Regions from separate parts of the Sinobacterium norvegicum genome, predicted to be linked through region 1. Evidence: predicted binding sites of a transcription regulator. Region 1 holds the regulator's gene; the other holds the start of a gene.
What was found. Region 1 encodes FNR, which switches genes on or off when oxygen is low (the NO sensors DNR and NnrR bind a similar motif). Its sites were predicted from a motif close to TTGATNNNNATCAA; they were not measured.

Region 1 (8,596 bases):
AATGCTGTACACAGCATTGCTCAACAACTGTCGATCAAACTTGCCATTGGAGCCGCCAACCCCGCCGACAAACTCGCCTATATTGAGCAGCAACAGACAGCGGGGCGACATGTCATTATGGTCGGTGATGGTATTAACGATGTACCGGTACTGGCCGCTGCCGATGTCTCTATTGCCATGACACAGGCTGCAGATCTTGCCCGTACCAACGCCGATTGTATGCTGCTCAACAACAGACTCGACATGGTGCCCGCGTTACTTGACACCGCCGCAGAAACCAAGCGTATTATTCGTCAAAACTTTGCCTGGTCTTTGGGGTACAATGTGCTCACGGTGCCCATTGCCGCCGCCGGCTTGATCCCGCCTTATATCGCCGCCATCGGCATGTCGCTGAGCTCGCTGATTGTTGTCTGCAACGCGCTGCGTCTCTTAAAAACCAAACGTTAACTTTTACAGGTTGCTGTATGGAAAGTATTTATATTCTGATTCCCGTCGCCCTTGGCTTTGCCGGCGTCGGTACCTGGGCTTTTTTCTGGGCCGTCGACAGCGATCAATATGAGGACTTGGATCGCGAGGGCCAGCGCATCCTTTTCGATGACAACAAGAAAGATCAAAAAAATCCACCAAAGACGAGTCAGCAAAACGATAATGACGGAACACCGCAATGAACCCTGAAACAATTGGTACATTATCGGCACTTGCCCTCGGACTCTTTGGCAGCAGCCACTGCATCGGCATGTGTGGAGGCATCAGCGGCGCCTTTGGGCTCGCCAACCCCGCTCAACAGGTCAACAAGAATTTGGCTCTGGCGGTCTCTTTCAACTTGGGCAGGATACTGAGCTATGCCTTAATCGGCTTTATCTTCGGCCTGTTTGGCGCCCTTGCCAGTGATCAGTTCACCGCCATCAGCAATATTATGCGCATAGTTGCCGCCGCACTGTTGGTTCTCATGGGGCTTTATGTGGCCGGCATCAACAGTACGGTGACCGTTGTTGAGAAGCTCGGTAAAGGCGTCTGGCGCCGCCTACAACCGCTGACACGCCGGTTTATACCCGTGACCAGTAACACTTCCGCATTATGCTTGGGTGGGCTCTGGGGATGGCTGCCCTGTGGTTTGGTGTATAGCACGCTCATTTGGGCCGTGAGCAGTGGCTCTGCCGGCCAGTCAGCCTGGCTGATGTTTTGCTTTGGCCTCGGCACACTCCCCGCGATGATCTCGACCACTTTTTTTGCTCAATCCGTGAAACACTGGCTACAGAAAAAATGGCTGCGAGTCATCGCCGGCATAATCATTATTGCCATGGGTGGCCTGACCCTGTCCCACGCCCTGATGGATCATAGTGGTATGGACCACGGGACAATGGACCACAGTAAAATGGACCACAGTAAAATGGATCATCAGTCGATGGATCACAGCAGTATGCAGCATTAATTGACGGGCAAAATAAAGCCGCCGCTATCGGGCTATCGATAGGGCGGCCAAAACACTAAGACCTAGATGATCAGCTCCAGGCTGCTTACCTGTGCTCACTAAGTTATAGCCTCTTCTGACTAAACAACCAGCTTTGCACTAGACCCAAAACCTGTAAAAGCCTTCGACAATATTGCCTTTCGGTATTGGTAGAACGAAAAAACCGCTATTCAAACTCTGTCGAATAGCGGCTGAGTACACCCGTGCTCAAAACTTTAGAACTTGTAACCGAGGTTTAGGCGATAAACCCAAGGATCGAGGTCAGCATTTACCTTAACCACTCCAGCATCAGATTTAATGGTTGCTGTCGTGCTGATATCGGCATACATCACCGAGGCATTTACCAGCCATTTATCACTGATGTAGTAATCCAAGCCCGCCTGTGCCGCCAAACCAAATGAATCATCTAGATCCATCGACGTATTACCCAGGGCCGCATCTAAACCGCTATCAACATCCTCACTAAAGAAGACGGTATAGTTAACACCGACGCCGACATAGGGCTGCCACGGACTATTACTGTCGCCCATGGGATAAAACTGAGCGCTGACTGTCGGCGGTAAATGCTTTACAGAACCTATGTCTGCTCCGGCCATGGCGCCGCCATCGAAGGTTAAATCGTGCTCGAAAGGTGTGGCCGCCAAGACTTCCACGCCCCACTTAGAGCTGAACATATACGTGCCAGAAAAGCCTATTTGTGTATCGTTATTAACGCTGGCCTTACCCAAACCCGCCGCCGCGCCATCAAGCTTGATCTCCCCACTACTTACGTTTGGCGCAACGGTTGCAGCACCAAAGCGAACAATAATGTCACCGGCTTCCAGCGCCTGAGCAGCCGGAGCAATAGAAACGGCGGCAATGGCAGCAACCAAAAGTGTATTCATTTGTGTCTTCATTATTTTTCCCTATATCATCCAAATATGACCAACTGTTAATGGGGCCATTATTAACCCTTTAATAAATAAGGTTATTGCGATGGATCAATAAAAAATGAACAGAAGATATAATCCTTGTAAAATATGTGGGCTTTATACTGTAAACTCGTCTGAATAGATGAGGTGATAGACGTAATGAATTGATATTGCTATACCCATGCTGCTTTTCAGCCCTTCGCTTGATGCAGCGCATTACTATTTATTCACCAACATAGATAATAAACTGTTCATTTTTCATCGCTGGAGCCGATAACCCATGCCCGAAACACAGACCAATATCACACCGACTTGGGACAGTGAGCTAATTAAGAAATACGATGTTTCCGGCCCTCGATATACCTCTTACCCAACAGCCAATTTATTCGGCAGCCAATTCCAGCATCAGCAATATGTGAGCATAGCCGAACAAGACAGCGATAATATCGCACCCATTTCGCTCTATATTCACATTCCTTTTTGTGAAAACATTTGCTACTACTGTGCCTGTAATAAGGTAGTCACCCGCGACCGAAGTAAAAGTCGTGAATACCTCGGCTATCTAGAGCAAGAAATAGCCCTGCGCGGCAAGCTCCATGGCAAACGGCCTGTGACACAGCTCCACTTTGGTGGCGGAACACCGACATTTTTAGCCCCCGCCGAGCTGACTGAATTGATGGTAATGCTGGGGAGGCACTTCAATTTAAGCGACAGTGATAGCCGGGAATATTCCATCGAACTCGACCCCCGCACCATCGACCACGATTATATTGCGCTATTAAAAGGCCTGGGCTTCAACCGCGTCAGTCTCGGCATACAAGACTTTCATCCACCGGTGCAAAAAGCTATCAACCGTGAACAAAGCGTCGAGATGGTCAGTGACTTGATTGATACTCTGCGCAACAATAAATTCGACTCGATTAGCTTCGATTTGATTTACGGTCTGCCCCACCAGTCGGTCAGCTCGTTCAGCGAAACCCTGGCCACCGTTATCAAGCTGAACCCCGACCGCTTGTCCATTTACAATTACGCCCACCTACCCGATCGCTTCAAGACCCAGCGCTCTATCGACCGCCTGACGTTACCGACTGCGCAGGAAAAACTGGAAATCATGGCGCACATTGGCACCACTCTCGATCAGGCGGGTTACGACTACATTGGCATGGATCATTTTGTTAAACCCGACGATGAGCTGGCTAAGGCGAGAAAAAATAAACGTTTACAACGAAATTTCCAGGGCTACTCGACCTGCCTGGCAACGGATTTAATCGGCCTTGGCGTATCATCAATCACCTCACTTTCAGATACTTACAGCCAAAACGAAAAGGACTTAACAAAGTATTACGAGCTTGTAAAGACAGGTCAATTACCTATTGTAAAAGGGTACCCTCTTACTGTAAAAAATACACTACACAGAGAAATTATTATGTCTCTAGCCTGTCAGCTAGAACTTGATATTGTCGCCATCGAACAGCAGTTTGACATTGACCTCAAGCAATTGTTCTCTAATCAGTGGCCACAGTTGCTCGAGTTCGAAGCCGATGGCTTGATTAGCTTAAGCGACAAGCAGCTGGTTGTGAGCGATAAGGGCCGCCTGTTTCTTCGGCAACTTTGTATGGTTTTTGATGAGTACCTCAACATTGGTGACGGTACTCGATTTTCAAAAACCCTGTAGTAGATTGACCCCTGCATTGAGCAGGAACAGTAAAATTTGACGCACGCAGACCTGTCTTCACTCTCATAACAGAGTGCAACAGACTGCTTAGGGAGAGAGACCGGATGCAATCAATCATGGCTGAACAACTCAGTGACAACACCACAACAGCACTTAACTGTCGTGGCAGCGCCTTCCAAACAAAATGCGGTAATTGTCGTCTTAACGCTATTTGTCTGCCTATCGCAGTGCAAGAGCCTGATTTGGACGCCCTAGATACCGTCGTTCATCGCAACAAACCGCTGCGTAAGGGTGACCACGTCTTCCGCGAAAACGATAACTTCAACTCGATCTACGCAATCCGCTCAGGCTTCGTCAAGGCCTACCGCCTCACTGACGACGGCAAAGAGCAGGTCACCGGCTTTTACTTCCCCGGTGAAATAATTGGCATGGACGGCATCAGCCAGAATAAACACAGTATTTCTGCCAAGGCGCTCGAAACTGCCGCCATCTGCGAGATCCCCTTCGATGATATTGAAAGCCTTAGCACCCGCTTCCCATCGATGCAGCGTCACCTATTCTCATTGATGAGTCAGGAGATCATCCAAGATCAACAATTGATTACATTGCTGAGTAAGAACACCGCTGAAGAACGCATCAGCGCTCTGATTCTCTCTATCTCAGACCGTAATGCAGCACGCAAGCTGTCGACAACCTCCTTCAGACTACCTATGTCACGTACCGATATTGGTAACTATTTAGGGCTTACCGTCGAGACCGTCAGCCGTGTATTCAGCCGTTTCCAAAAGAATAATATTCTCGAAGTGAACAATAAAGAGATTACTATTCTTGACCTTGAGGCAATACGCTCTATCATATCTCCACAGCAAGAAGCATAAGCTTCAGCCCACCCCCCCGGGTTGCTCTCGAAAGCGGTCATCTGTATTAACAGATGGCCGTTTTTTTTGTCCAGAATTCAACCAAGAAGAACCCTCTTCTCTCGTTGGCTAGCTCGCCGCCAACCTACACCCTAACAAACCTACAAAGCCGATTTCATCGACTATCAATAGGCAGACATTAGCCCTGTAATCAATTCACAACAGACAGGGTATTCATTATTTCAACATTATTTCCATTTTTTATTTGAGGGAGAGGATGAGCTCTTCGTGGTTATGCTTGAGGGCTAAAAAATAAGCTCGCTGTATTGAAGAAATACACTAAACCATTGAGGAACCTTGGAATGAATCTACAAAAGCCTATGGTGCAAGCTGTCAAGCTAGCGCTGAGCGGTGCATTTTTATCAACCCTAACACTGCCGGTGAGTATCGCTCACGCACAGCAGCCCCAAGCCACTGAAGAAGTTATTGTTACCGGCTCTCGTATCTCGCGTGATGAATTTTCATCATCCAGCCCAATGGCGGTATACAGCGCCGAAGATCTGGCGAAATCAAGCGCCAGCAGCATTGATGAATTTCTGATGAAGACACCAGAATTCACCGGCTCCAGCCTCGGCAATAGCACCAACAACGGCAATAATGGCGGCAAAATGGTCAACCTACGCGGCCTTGGCTATAAGCGTACGTTAGTGCTAATTAACGGTCGCCGTCAGGTCAGCAGCTTTGTTGGCGGCCCCGACGACCTAGGCGCAGTTGATCTGAATACCATTCCAATGGCAATGGTTGAACGTATTGAAGTTCTGAAAGACGGTGCCTCAACAGCTTACGGCTCCGATGCAATTGCCGGTGTGGTTAACATCATTACCCGCAGAACTTTTGACGGCGTTAAGATTGTCGGTGGCGGCGGTGCATATACAGCTGGTGAAGATGGCTTGGACGGCAAGAACAAAGATCTCTCCATCTTAATGGGAACCACTAACGATAAAGGTGGTGTTGCCATTGGCCTGGAGTATCACCAGCAAGAAGAAGTAATCCAGGAAAGTCGAAAGTGGGGCGAGAATGCTACCTGGCCAGTATACGACTCTGCCACTCGCAGCTTTACAGACACCAACCAGGGCTCGTCAAACAGCCGTAAGATCACTGTCAGCGGTGATATCAACGATCAAATCGCTGCCCAGGATCCATCACTGGCAGGCAGCAAGTATATTGTTGATGCCAAAACCGGCAAGACGCGCGCCTTCAACGGCGGCGACACGTACAACTACGCGCCTGTTAATGCCTTAATGACTCCCAACGAGCGCTGGGGCCTCAGCGGCTCAGGTGAATATTTAATTTTTGAACAAAGCCCCCTCGGCGCCATTACCGCCCACGCCGAATTAAGCTACGTCAAACGCACCTCTTCCCAGCGTCTGGCACCTGATGCCTCATTCAGTGTTACTGAATTTAACGGCAACCCCAACGAGTGGGTACCGGCTTCAAACCCTAATAACCCATTTGGTGACAACCCGAATAACGACTGGGGCATCAGTGGCGAAGGCGTACAGATCAACCGCCGCTTTGTCGAATCCGGTGGTCGAGTATTCAACCAAAATGTCGATACTTTCCGCATGAACGTCGGCTTCGAAGGCGCCTTCGATAACGGCATCAACTGGGACTTCAACTACGTCTTTGCTGATAACAGCGAAATTTATGAAACACAGAACTATGGCCGCTTCGATCGCTGGGCTACCGCAGTCGATCCTGATCTCTGTGCTGCCGATCCTGACTGTGCCGCTGTCGGCGTTCTCAACCCCTTCGGCGACTACGGATCAATCAGCAGCGGACAGATGTCCTATCTGTCAGCCGGCTCTCTGAAAGACCAGTATGACACCCAGCTAGAACAGATTACCTTCAACATTAATGGCGATATGCCAGGCCTACCTGCTGGCGACATTGGCTGGGCTTTCGGTATGGAAACGCGGACCGATTCCGCTGAAATTAAACCCGATGAATTCTCTTCTGGCGGTTTAACCACCGGTGGTGCGATCGATGCATTGAAAGGTGACCAAACCGTTGATGAATTCTACGCTGAATTCTTAGTCCCGGTTATCTCTGGTTTACCACTGGCCGAACAGGTCAATGTTGAAGCCTCTGTACGTTACTCTGATTACGATACCAGTGCCGGTGACAATACCAGCTACCGCTTCGGTGTGGACTGGATGTTCAACGAACAATTCTCCGCTCGCAGCGTGGTCTCGACAGGTTTCCGTGCTCCAAACACCGTTGAGCTGTTAACCCAGTCTGTTGATTTCCCCGTGGCAGAAAACTGGTGTGAATTCACCGATCTTCGCAACGACATCAGCGACACTGCCAAAGCTAACTGTGCTGCACTTGGCTACGACGGCATGTATGAGCAGGGCTTTCAATACCAGTCTACCCTCGGTCAAACTGCGACCACCAACAACGACCTTGGTCCTGAAGAGTCTCAGACCTTTACCTTCGGTCTGGTCTGGACACCTGAGATTGTTGAAAACCTGCGCATGAGCGTCGACTACTTCAATATCGAAGTTGATTCTTACATCGAAATGCCTGACATCAACGCCATGTCTTTGGCCTGTATTGAGTCGTCTAACTTTTCAGCGCCGGCCTGTTCACCGTTCTTCTCAGCCTATGGCGCACCGAACAATACCGGCATCGATGATGCCAGCATTGGTGTGACACAGGATGCAGAAACACCGCTGGGCAACCTCGGTACGCTGACCACATCCGGTGTCGACTTCGCTACTGATTACTTCATGGACATCAACTTCCTCAGCGCTCATACCCTGGAAATGGGTCTGTCTGGTACTTGGTTGGGTGAATATGAAAAAGACTTCGGCGAGCTAGGTAGCATCGATTATGTCGGCACTGCCGGCACCGAAGATGTGTTCCCTGAGTTCCGCGTTAACACCAATGTTGGTCTGGTCTCTGACAGCTGGTCTGTACAGTGGAGCATGCGTTGGATGGATGAGGCAGAAGACATCTATCGCCCTGCAGCAATCACCACCGATGCTGTTGCCGAGTCTGTGCTTTATCACGACCTCTACGCCAGCTACAACTACAAGAACCTAGACTTCAGTGTTGGTGTCGATAACGTCACCGATGTTGAGCCTCCGCAGTACCACAGCGGCTTCACCATGCACACAGCACCTGGCGTCTATGACACCATGGGTCGTCGCGCATGGTTCAAGGTTGGCGCTGAATTCTAAACATATGATGTGATAAAAAGGGCGGTATTAACCGCCCTTTTTTTTCGAGGAATTTCACCATGAATAATTATTTATTGATTTTCGGTATTCTCATAGCCAGCGCAAGTGCCGTTGCAGAACGCAATTTCTCCAGCGCCTTCAGTCACTGCAAGAGCATCGAAGAGAGCAGTAACCGGCTCGACTGCTACGACCAATTAACACTGGTATCTGAGCAGAAAATCATCAGCGGTTACCAACAGCAGGTATTTGGCAAAGAGAATTGGCAGGACGAGGGGGCAAAAAGCATGACCGCCACGATTATCAAGGTGAGCAAATCTGCCTATGGTAAAACAGTGGTTGAACTTTCTAACCAGCAGCGTTGGCAGCAGGCCAATGGCAAAACATTTAAATTAAAAGTAGGCGATAGCATCACGATAGAAAAAGGCGTGTTCAATGCT
Region 2 (8,596 bases), 400 kb from region 1:
ACGGAAAAGGGTCTGGTTGTTCCTGTTCTTCGCGATACCGATTATATGGGCTTGGCTGATATCGAATCGGGCATCCGTGATTTTGGTCTGCGTGCCAGAGACGGCAAGTTGGGTATCGAAGAGATGACTGGTGGTACTTTTACCATTACTAATGGTGGTGTGTTTGGCTCACTGATGTCGACACCGATTATTAACCCGCCACAGGCTGCGATCCTCGGTATGCACAAGATTCAAGAACGTGCCATGGTCGTCGATGGCCAGGTTGTTGTTCGCCCGATGATGTACTTGGCGCTTTCCTACGATCACCGCCTGATCGATGGCAAAGATTCTGTGCAGTTCTTGGTTGCGATCAAAGAGTTGCTGGAAGATCCAGCCCGCATCTTACTTGAGCTTTAATAGCTTTCGTCAATAAAAGCAGAAAGCGGCTCTGTGCCGCTTTCTTTTTGTAAGAGGCTTTGGCTGAAACAGCTTAAAGCTTGCTCTATATATGCTATTCAAAGTCGAATATAGACAATTAAAGGTTTAATCATGTCAGATAAATACGATGTCGTTGTTATTGGTGCCGGCCCAGGTGGCTATGTTGCCGCTATCCGTGCTGCTCAATTAGGTCTTAAAACACTGTGTATCGAGAAATATCGCAATGATGCAGGTAAGACTGCTCTGGGTGGTACTTGCTTGAATGTCGGTTGTATTCCGTCTAAGGCGTTATTGGACTCGAGCTTCAAATATCATGAAGCCAAGGATGACTTCTCTATTCACGGCATCAGCCACAGTGAAATGAAGATCGATGTACCGACCATGATTGCCCGTAAAGACCAGATTGTTACGCAATTAACCTCTGGTGTTGCCGGTTTGTTTAAGGGTAATGGCGTCGCATTGGCTGAAGGTGCTGCCAAGGTATTAGCGGGTAAGCAGGTAGAAATCACTGCGCAGGACGGCAGTGTCACTGTTGTCGAAGCCGCAAATATCATCATTGCTTCAGGTTCCAGCCCAGTCAACATCCCACCTGCACCGTTGTTTGAAGATGTTATTGTCGATTCTACTGGTGCCCTTAAAATCAATGAGGCACCTAAGCGTTTAGGTGTTATCGGTGGTGGTGTTATTGGCCTCGAAATGGCCAGTGTTTGGGCCCGCTTGGGTACTGAGGTTGTGGTGCTTGAGGCGATGGATGATTTTCTCGCCATGATGGATAAGCAGGTTTCTAAGGAAGCGCGCAAAATCTTCAAGAAGCAGGGCTTGGATATTCGCACCGGTGCTTTGGTCACTGGTACTGAGGTTGATGAGAAGGCACGTCAGGTTACCGTAGCTTACAAGAGCGGCGATGAAGAGCACAGCGAGGTTTTCGATAAGTTGATTGTTGCTGTCGGTCGCCGTCCGCACACTGAAAATTTGTTGGCAGAAGATGCTGGTGTCAAGTTGGATGAACGTGGATTCATTTTTGTTGACGATTATTGTGAAACGGATGCACCGGGTATTTACGCGATTGGTGATGTGGTTCGTGGTCCAATGCTGGCGCATAAAGCTTCAGAAGAGGGTGTTGTCGCCGCCGAGCGTATCGCCGGTAAGAAGGCCCAGATTAACTATGATTGCATACCTTCCGTCATCTATACCCATCCTGAGATTGCTGCAGTTGGTAAGACTGAAGAGCAATTAAAGGCCAGTGGTGAGGCATATAAAGTCGGTGTTTTCCCATTCGCTGCCTCGGGTCGTGCGATGGCCGCTAATGATACGGCTGGTTTCGTCAAAATTTTAGCCGACGAAGAGACTGACCGTATTCTCGGTGGTCACATCATTGGCCCCAGCGCTGCCGACCTGTGTCAGCAGATAGTGATTGCGATGGAATTTGGCTCCAGTGCGGAAGATCTGGGGACTATTGTCTTCGGTCACCCAACGCTGTCTGAGGCGGTCCACGAGGCAGCTTTGGCGGCCGATGGTCACGCCATACATATTGGTAATAAGAAAAAGCGTAAAAAATAACGAATTTATTTGCGCATTGCGTCAATAAACGGGACAATCGGTGCAGCTTTTAGTAGGCATTGGTTGTCTTGGGGGCGCTATTTCGATAAATATATAAAATCGGGGTAGTGCAAGAAAGAGTGAGGTGCTGATTGTCAGCACATAAAAAACGGTAATAAGATATGAATCTGCATGAGTATCAAGGCAAGCAGTTGTTTGCTGAATACGGACTGCCAGTTTCTCAGGGTTTCGCTTGCGATACTCCAGAAGAAGCTGCAGCAGCAACTCAAAAAATCGGCGGTGATATGTGGGTTGTTAAAGCCCAGGTCCACGCTGGTGGTCGCGGTAAGGCGGGTGGCGTTAAGCTCATCAAGTCTGCCGACGAAGCAAAAGCTTTCGCTGAACAGTGGTTAGGTAAGAACCTAGTGACTTTTCAAACGGACGAAAATGGTCAGCCAGTTTCTAAAATTCTAGTAGAAACCTGTACCGATATCGCTGACGAGTTATACCTAGGCGCGGTTGTTGACCGTTCATCTCGTCGTATCGTTTTCATGGCATCTACTGAAGGTGGCGTTGAAATCGAAACTGTTGCACACGAGACGCCTGAAAAGATTCTTAAGTGTGAAATCGATCCATTGGTTGGCGCGCAGCCATACCAAGGTCGTGAGCTGGCGTTCAAGCTAGGTCTCAACAAAACTCAAGTTGGCCAATTTGTTAAGATCTTCATGGGTCTGGCTAAGTTGTTTGAAGAGAAAGATCTTGCCCTTATCGAGATCAACCCTCTTGTGATTAAAGAAGACGGTGACCTTCACTGTCTAGACGCCAAACTGGGCGTCGATGGCAACTCTCTGTATCGTCAGAAAGCGATTGCCGATATGAACGATCCTTCGCAGGAAGATGCTCGTGAAGCAGAGGCTGCTCAGTGGGATCTTAACTACGTAGCACTTGATGGCAACATCGGCTGCATGGTTAACGGTGCTGGTCTGGCTATGGGTACTATGGATATCGTTGCCCTACACGGTGGCAACCCAGCTAACTTCCTTGACGTAGGTGGCGGCGCAACGAAAGAGCGTGTTGCTCATGCATTCAAACTTATTTTGTCTGATGAAAAAGTTAAGTGTGTATTGGTTAACATCTTCGGCGGTATCGTACGTTGCGACATGATTGCTGAAGGCATCATTGGCGCAGTTAAAGAAGTTGGTGTTACGGTTCCTGTTGTTGTTCGTTTGGAAGGTACTAACGCTGATTTGGGTAAAGAAGTTCTTAAGAACTCTGGCCTGGACATCATTGCAGCAACAAGTCTGACTGATGCTGCTGAGCAAGCAGTTAAGGCGGCGGGGTAATTATCAATGTCTGTATTAATAAATAAAGATACTAAAGTCATCTGTCAGGGTTTCACTGGCGGCCAGGGTACTTTTCACTCTGAGCAAGCAATTGCTTACGGTACGCAAATGGTTGGTGGTGTTACACCAGGCAAGGGCGGCACTGAACACTTAGGTCTACCAGTGTTTAACACTGTTGCTGAAGCTGTTGAGGCAACCGGTGCTGATGCATCTGTTATCTACGTTCCTGCTCCTTTCTGTAAGGATTCAATCCTTGAAGCTGCTAACGCTGGTATCAAGTTAATCGTAACTATCACTGAGCACATTCCTGTATTGGATATGCTTGAGTGTAAAGTTAAGTGTGACGAGCTAGGCGTACGCTTAATCGGCCCTAACTGCCCAGGTGTTATCACACCGGGCGAGTGTAAGATCGGCATCATGCCAGGTCACATTCACTTGCCAGGTAAGGTTGGTATCGTATCACGTTCAGGTACACTAACTTATGAAGCAGTTAAGCAGACCACCGACTACGGTTTTGGTCAGTCTACCTGTGTTGGTATCGGTGGCGATCCAATCCCAGGCACTAACTTCATCGATGTACTGGAAATGTTCCAGAACGATCCACAGACCGAAGCGATTGTTATGATCGGTGAGATTGGTGGTACTGCTGAAGAAGAGGCGGCAGCTTACATCAAAGCTAATGTTACTAAGCCTGTTGTCTCTTACATTGCCGGTGTTACTGCACCTGCTGGTAAACGTATGGGTCACGCTGGCGCAATCATCTCTGGCGGTGCTGGTACTGCTGATGAAAAGTTTGCTGCACTTGAAGACGCCGGTGTTAAAACTGTCCGCTCTCTCGCGCAAATCGGCGATGCTCTTTCTGAGATCACTGGTTGGACAAAAGCATAATATTTGCTTAAGTTCACATTAAAAAAAGCCGCTTCTTAGCGGCTTTTTTTGTGCCTGTAGAACGCTGAATGCCGATGTATGATTTATTTTTAATATCTGGTAACTTGATACACGTCAGTGGCTTAAATGTTGACGCGGTTATGATGGCGCTGATTTTTGACTGGTTTCCTGTATTTTGATGACAATGGCTACATGGACGGCTATTTTTATAATTGCGGCGAAGATAAAGAAATCTAATACTAGGCCCTATCAGGTATAGCTTTACTTGGTAGTAACACAGCTTTAAGGGTGAGTGAATCATGCAGGATGAGACGTTAACTGAGCAGCAAGAAAAGAAAGATGAGTTGAAGGCGCTGGCCTTTATCGCGGTTTTCCTCTTTCCAATCCTCAGCATTATAGGTGTCGGAGGCTACGGCTTTATTATTTGGATTATGCAAATAATATTAGGCCCTCCTGGTCACGGTATGTAGCGATACCGAATACAACTATTCAGCTTAAAGAGGAAACCAGAGCATGAACTGGATGAAGAATATTTGGCGCTCATTGACGACGCCGGCCAAGCATCTAACCCTTGGCACCATTGCGCTGTCAGCGTTTATTATGGGTGTGATTTTCTGGGGTGGGTTTAATACTGCGCTTGAGGTCACCAACACAGAAAAATTCTGTATCAGTTGTCACGAGATGGGTGACAACGTTTACGAAGAACTCAAATCAACCGTCCACTATTCGAACAGTTCTGGTGTTCGAGCGACCTGTCCGGACTGTCATGTTCCTCACAACTGGACCAATAAAATCGCCCGGAAGATGCAGGCCTCCAAAGAGGTGTTTGCAAAATTGACCGGTGCCATCGACACCCGTGAAAAATTCTTAGAGAAGCGCCTTGAATTAGCCAGCCATGAATGGGCACGTTTTGATGCCAACGGCTCTTTGGAGTGTAAACAGTGCCATAGCTATGATTCGATGAAATGGGAAGATATGTCGAAGCTGGCTCAGAAGCAAATGAAGCGAGCGGCTGAAAATGATCAAAGCTGTATCGACTGCCACAAGGGTATTGCCCACCATCTACCCGACATGGGGGCCTCGCGCGCGCCACAGTTAATTGCCGAGGTGGGCAGTGGCCCCAGAAGTTTTGACAACGATGCCAGTTATTACAGCTCGTTGACCAAGCCGCTATATTTATCGGCTGATACCGATGTTGAAGCGGGCTTGTTGAATATTGCTACCAAGGTCACGGTCATCGATTCCAGTGGTGAACGAATTAAGTTGCATGTTGATGGTTGGCGTAAACGGATCGGTGCCGGACGGGTCATTTATTTCGATTTTGGTATCAACATGAACTCTGCGCAGTTGACGATGGATGCGGCGAAGACTGACGGTGTGATCAGTGTGTTCGAAGAAAAAGAAGACCCACTGACGGGTCTAACCTGGGAGCGGGTAGAGCTGACTATTTGGACCGATGCCGACTACATGCTGGCCGATGTACAGCCGCTGTGGGACTACGCTAAGTCTACCTACAGCACGGCCTGTTCGGTGTGTCATACCCAGCCTGCTGAGGCACACTTCGATGCCAATACCTGGCCTGGTATGTTCCAGGGGATGCTGGCCTTCGTCAACTTCGATCAAGATACGCAGGCTCTGGTGCAGAAATATTTGCAGCAGCACTCGTCCACTTTTTCCGATGAAAAACATTAATAAGGAGGCCTTATGACGATAATTAGACGTGATTTCCTCAAGGGTTTAGTAGGTTCTTCTGCTGCGGCATTGACTGGCACTTCTGTTTTGGCACCGCTGTCTGCTTTGGCGGACGAGAAACCAGAGCAAGAATGGCTGACCACGGGCACCCACTGGGGTGCTTTTAAAATGAGTCGTAAGAATGGCGTGATTGATCAGGTTGTGCCCTTCGAAAGGGACAAATATCCAACGGATATGATTAACGGTGTGCGAGGCTTGGTGTATAACCCATCTCGAGTTCGCTATCCAATGGTACGTTTGGATTTTCTACTCAATGGCCATAAATCAGACACCACGCAACGTGGCGATTGCCGCTTCGTAAGAGTGACCTGGGATCAGGCGCTGAATTTATTTAAGCAGTCTCTGGATGAGGTTCAAACCAACTATGGCCCTTCTGGCTTGCACGCGGGTCAGACCGGCTGGCGTGCCGTTGGTCAGCTCCATAGCTGTACCAGCCACATGCAGCGTGCAGTCTCGATGCACGGTGATTATGTGAAGAAAATCGGCGATTATTCGACCGGCGCTGGTCAGACCATCATGCCTTACATCCTCGGCACCACTGAGGTTTATGCCCAGGGTACCTCCTGGCCATTAATTCTTGAAAATGCCAAGACCATTGTAATGTGGGCCAATGATCCGGTAAAAAACCTGCAGGTTGGCTGGAACACTGAAACCCATGAATCCTTTGAATATTTGGCACAATTGAAGGAGAGGGTCGCGGCCGGTGAAATACGCGTTATTCACATCGACCCGGTAGTCTCTAAAACCCAGGAGTATCTGGGTTCTGAGCGCATTTATGTCAACCCACAGACCGATGTGCCGATGATGTTGGGCATGGCCTACCACCTCTATACTAATAAGCTACACGATGAAGAGTTTATTGAGGGTTACAGCCTAGGTTTTGAGCGTTTTGTCCCCTATCTTACCGGGGAGAGCGACGGCGTTAAGAAGACTCCGGCCTGGGCGTCAGAAATCTGTGGTGTCAGCGAACAGCAAATTATAGAACTTGCTGAACTCATGGCAAAAGACCGCACTCAGATCCTTATGGGGTGGTGTATTCAGCGTCAACAGCATGGAGAGCAACCCTATTGGATGGGCGCTGTTATAGCGACGATGCTGGGTCAGATTGGCTTGCCCGGTGGTGGTATTTCCTACGGTCATCACTATAGCTCAATTGGTGTACCTGCCACTGGTGCTGCGGCGCCGGGCGCTTTTCCCAGAAATTTAGATGAAGACCAAAAGCCACTATATCCCAGTACAGATTTTAAAGGTTTCAGTAATACCATTCCCGTGGCTCGTTTTATTGATGCCATTTTGGAACCCGGCAAGGTTATTGATGCCAATGGTTCCAAGGTCACCTTGCCCGATATTAAGATGATGGTTTTCTCGGGTAATAATCCGTGGAGTCATCACCAAGATCGTAACCGGATGAAAAAAGCCTTTCATAAGTTAGAGGCTGTGGTGACGGTAGAGGTTAACTGGACGGCGACGGCGCGTTTTTCCGATATAGTTTTACCTGCCTGTACCACGCTTGAGCGCAATGATCTCGATGTCTACGGTGCCTATGCTGGCCGCGGAGTTATCGCGATGCAAAAAATGGTCGAACCGCTGTTCGATAGCCTGTCAGACTTTGAGATTTTCACGCGTTTTGCCAGTGTTTTAGGCCCGGGCAAAGACAAAGAATACAGTCGTGGAATGGATGAGTTTGACTGGTTAAAAATGCTCTATAACGATTGTAAAGCGGCCAATGAGGGCAAGTTTGAAATGCCGGACTTTGACACCTTTTGGCAGCAGGGCTATGTGCACTTTGGTGAGGGGGAGACCTGGACGCGTCAAGCCGATTTCCGTAAAGACCCTGAATTTCACCCGCTGGGCACACCCTCTGGTTTGATTGAGGTCTTTAGTCGTAAGATTGCCAGCTTTGGCTATGATGACTGTCAGGGGCACCCAATGTGGATGGAGAAGGCTGAGCGTAGCCATGGCGGCCCAGGCTCTGATAAACACCCTGTTTGGATGCAGAGCTGTCACCCTAACCATCGCCTGCACTCGCAGATGTGTGAGTCAGAAGAGTATCGCAACAGCTATGCTGTTCAAGGCCGAGAACCCTGCTATATCAATCCCGATGACGCTAAGCAGCGAGGCATCAAGCCAGGCGATGTGGTGAGGGTGTTTAATGACCGTGGTCAGTTGCTTGCTGGTGCTGTTGTCTCCGACAACTTCCCGCCCGGTGTACTGCGCATTGAAGAGGGCGCTTGGTATGGGCCGGTCGGTAAAGATGGTCGTAAGGAGGGGGGCAGTGAAATCGGTGCGCTGTGTAGCTATGGCGACCCCAATACACTGACCATGGATATTGGCTCTTCTAAGTTGGCTCAAGCCTGTTCGGCCTACACCTGTAACGTCCAGTTCGAGAAATTTAAGGGTAAATTGCCTGAGGTTGCATCGTTCTCCGGACCGGTTGAGATAAAGATATAATGGTCGAAGTAGCAGCGCTCGAGCAGCAACAAAATAATGCTCGAGCAATGATTTACCGATGGCTGTCCTCATTGTTCAGCCGGGAAATAGAAAGCCAATCGTTAGCGTTGTTACAGGGCGAGGAGGGCGAGTTACTGTTTCGCCAACTTAGCTTTCAGCCAGAGTTGCGTGACACCAGCTTAGCGTTGCAGGACAGGCTTAAGGGG

Region 2: the regulator FNR is predicted to act here: its motif matches at 4,292-4,305, upstream of L9P87_RS02900 (periplasmic nitrate reductase, NapE protein).

The regions. Positions count from the first base shown of each region.
Region 1 covers NZ_CAKLPX010000001.1:1,054,933-1,063,528, forward strand. Annotated here, with positions in the region: gene L9P87_RS04630 (heavy metal translocating P-type ATPase) at 1-447, shown strand, start outside; gene ccoS (cbb3-type cytochrome oxidase assembly protein CcoS) at 465-668, shown strand; gene L9P87_RS04640 (sulfite exporter TauE/SafE family protein) at 665-1,432, shown strand; gene L9P87_RS04645 (OmpW/AlkL family protein) at 1,687-2,367, opposite strand; gene hemN (oxygen-independent coproporphyrinogen III oxidase) at 2,663-4,057, shown strand; gene fnr (fumarate/nitrate reduction transcriptional regulator Fnr) at 4,174-4,935, shown strand; gene L9P87_RS04660 (TonB-dependent receptor plug domain-containing protein) at 5,277-8,159, shown strand; gene L9P87_RS04665 (hypothetical protein) at 8,219-8,596, shown strand, end outside.
Region 2 covers NZ_CAKLPX010000001.1:657,234-665,829, reverse strand. Annotated here, with positions in the region: gene odhB (2-oxoglutarate dehydrogenase complex dihydrolipoyllysine-residue succinyltransferase) at 1-396, shown strand, start outside; gene lpdA (dihydrolipoyl dehydrogenase) at 529-1,977, shown strand; gene sucC (ADP-forming succinate--CoA ligase subunit beta) at 2,139-3,299, shown strand; gene sucD (succinate--CoA ligase subunit alpha) at 3,306-4,187, shown strand; gene L9P87_RS02900 (periplasmic nitrate reductase, NapE protein) at 4,487-4,657, shown strand; gene torC (pentaheme c-type cytochrome TorC) at 4,701-5,879, shown strand; gene torA (trimethylamine-N-oxide reductase TorA) at 5,892-8,390, shown strand; gene torD (molecular chaperone TorD) at 8,390-8,596, shown strand, end outside.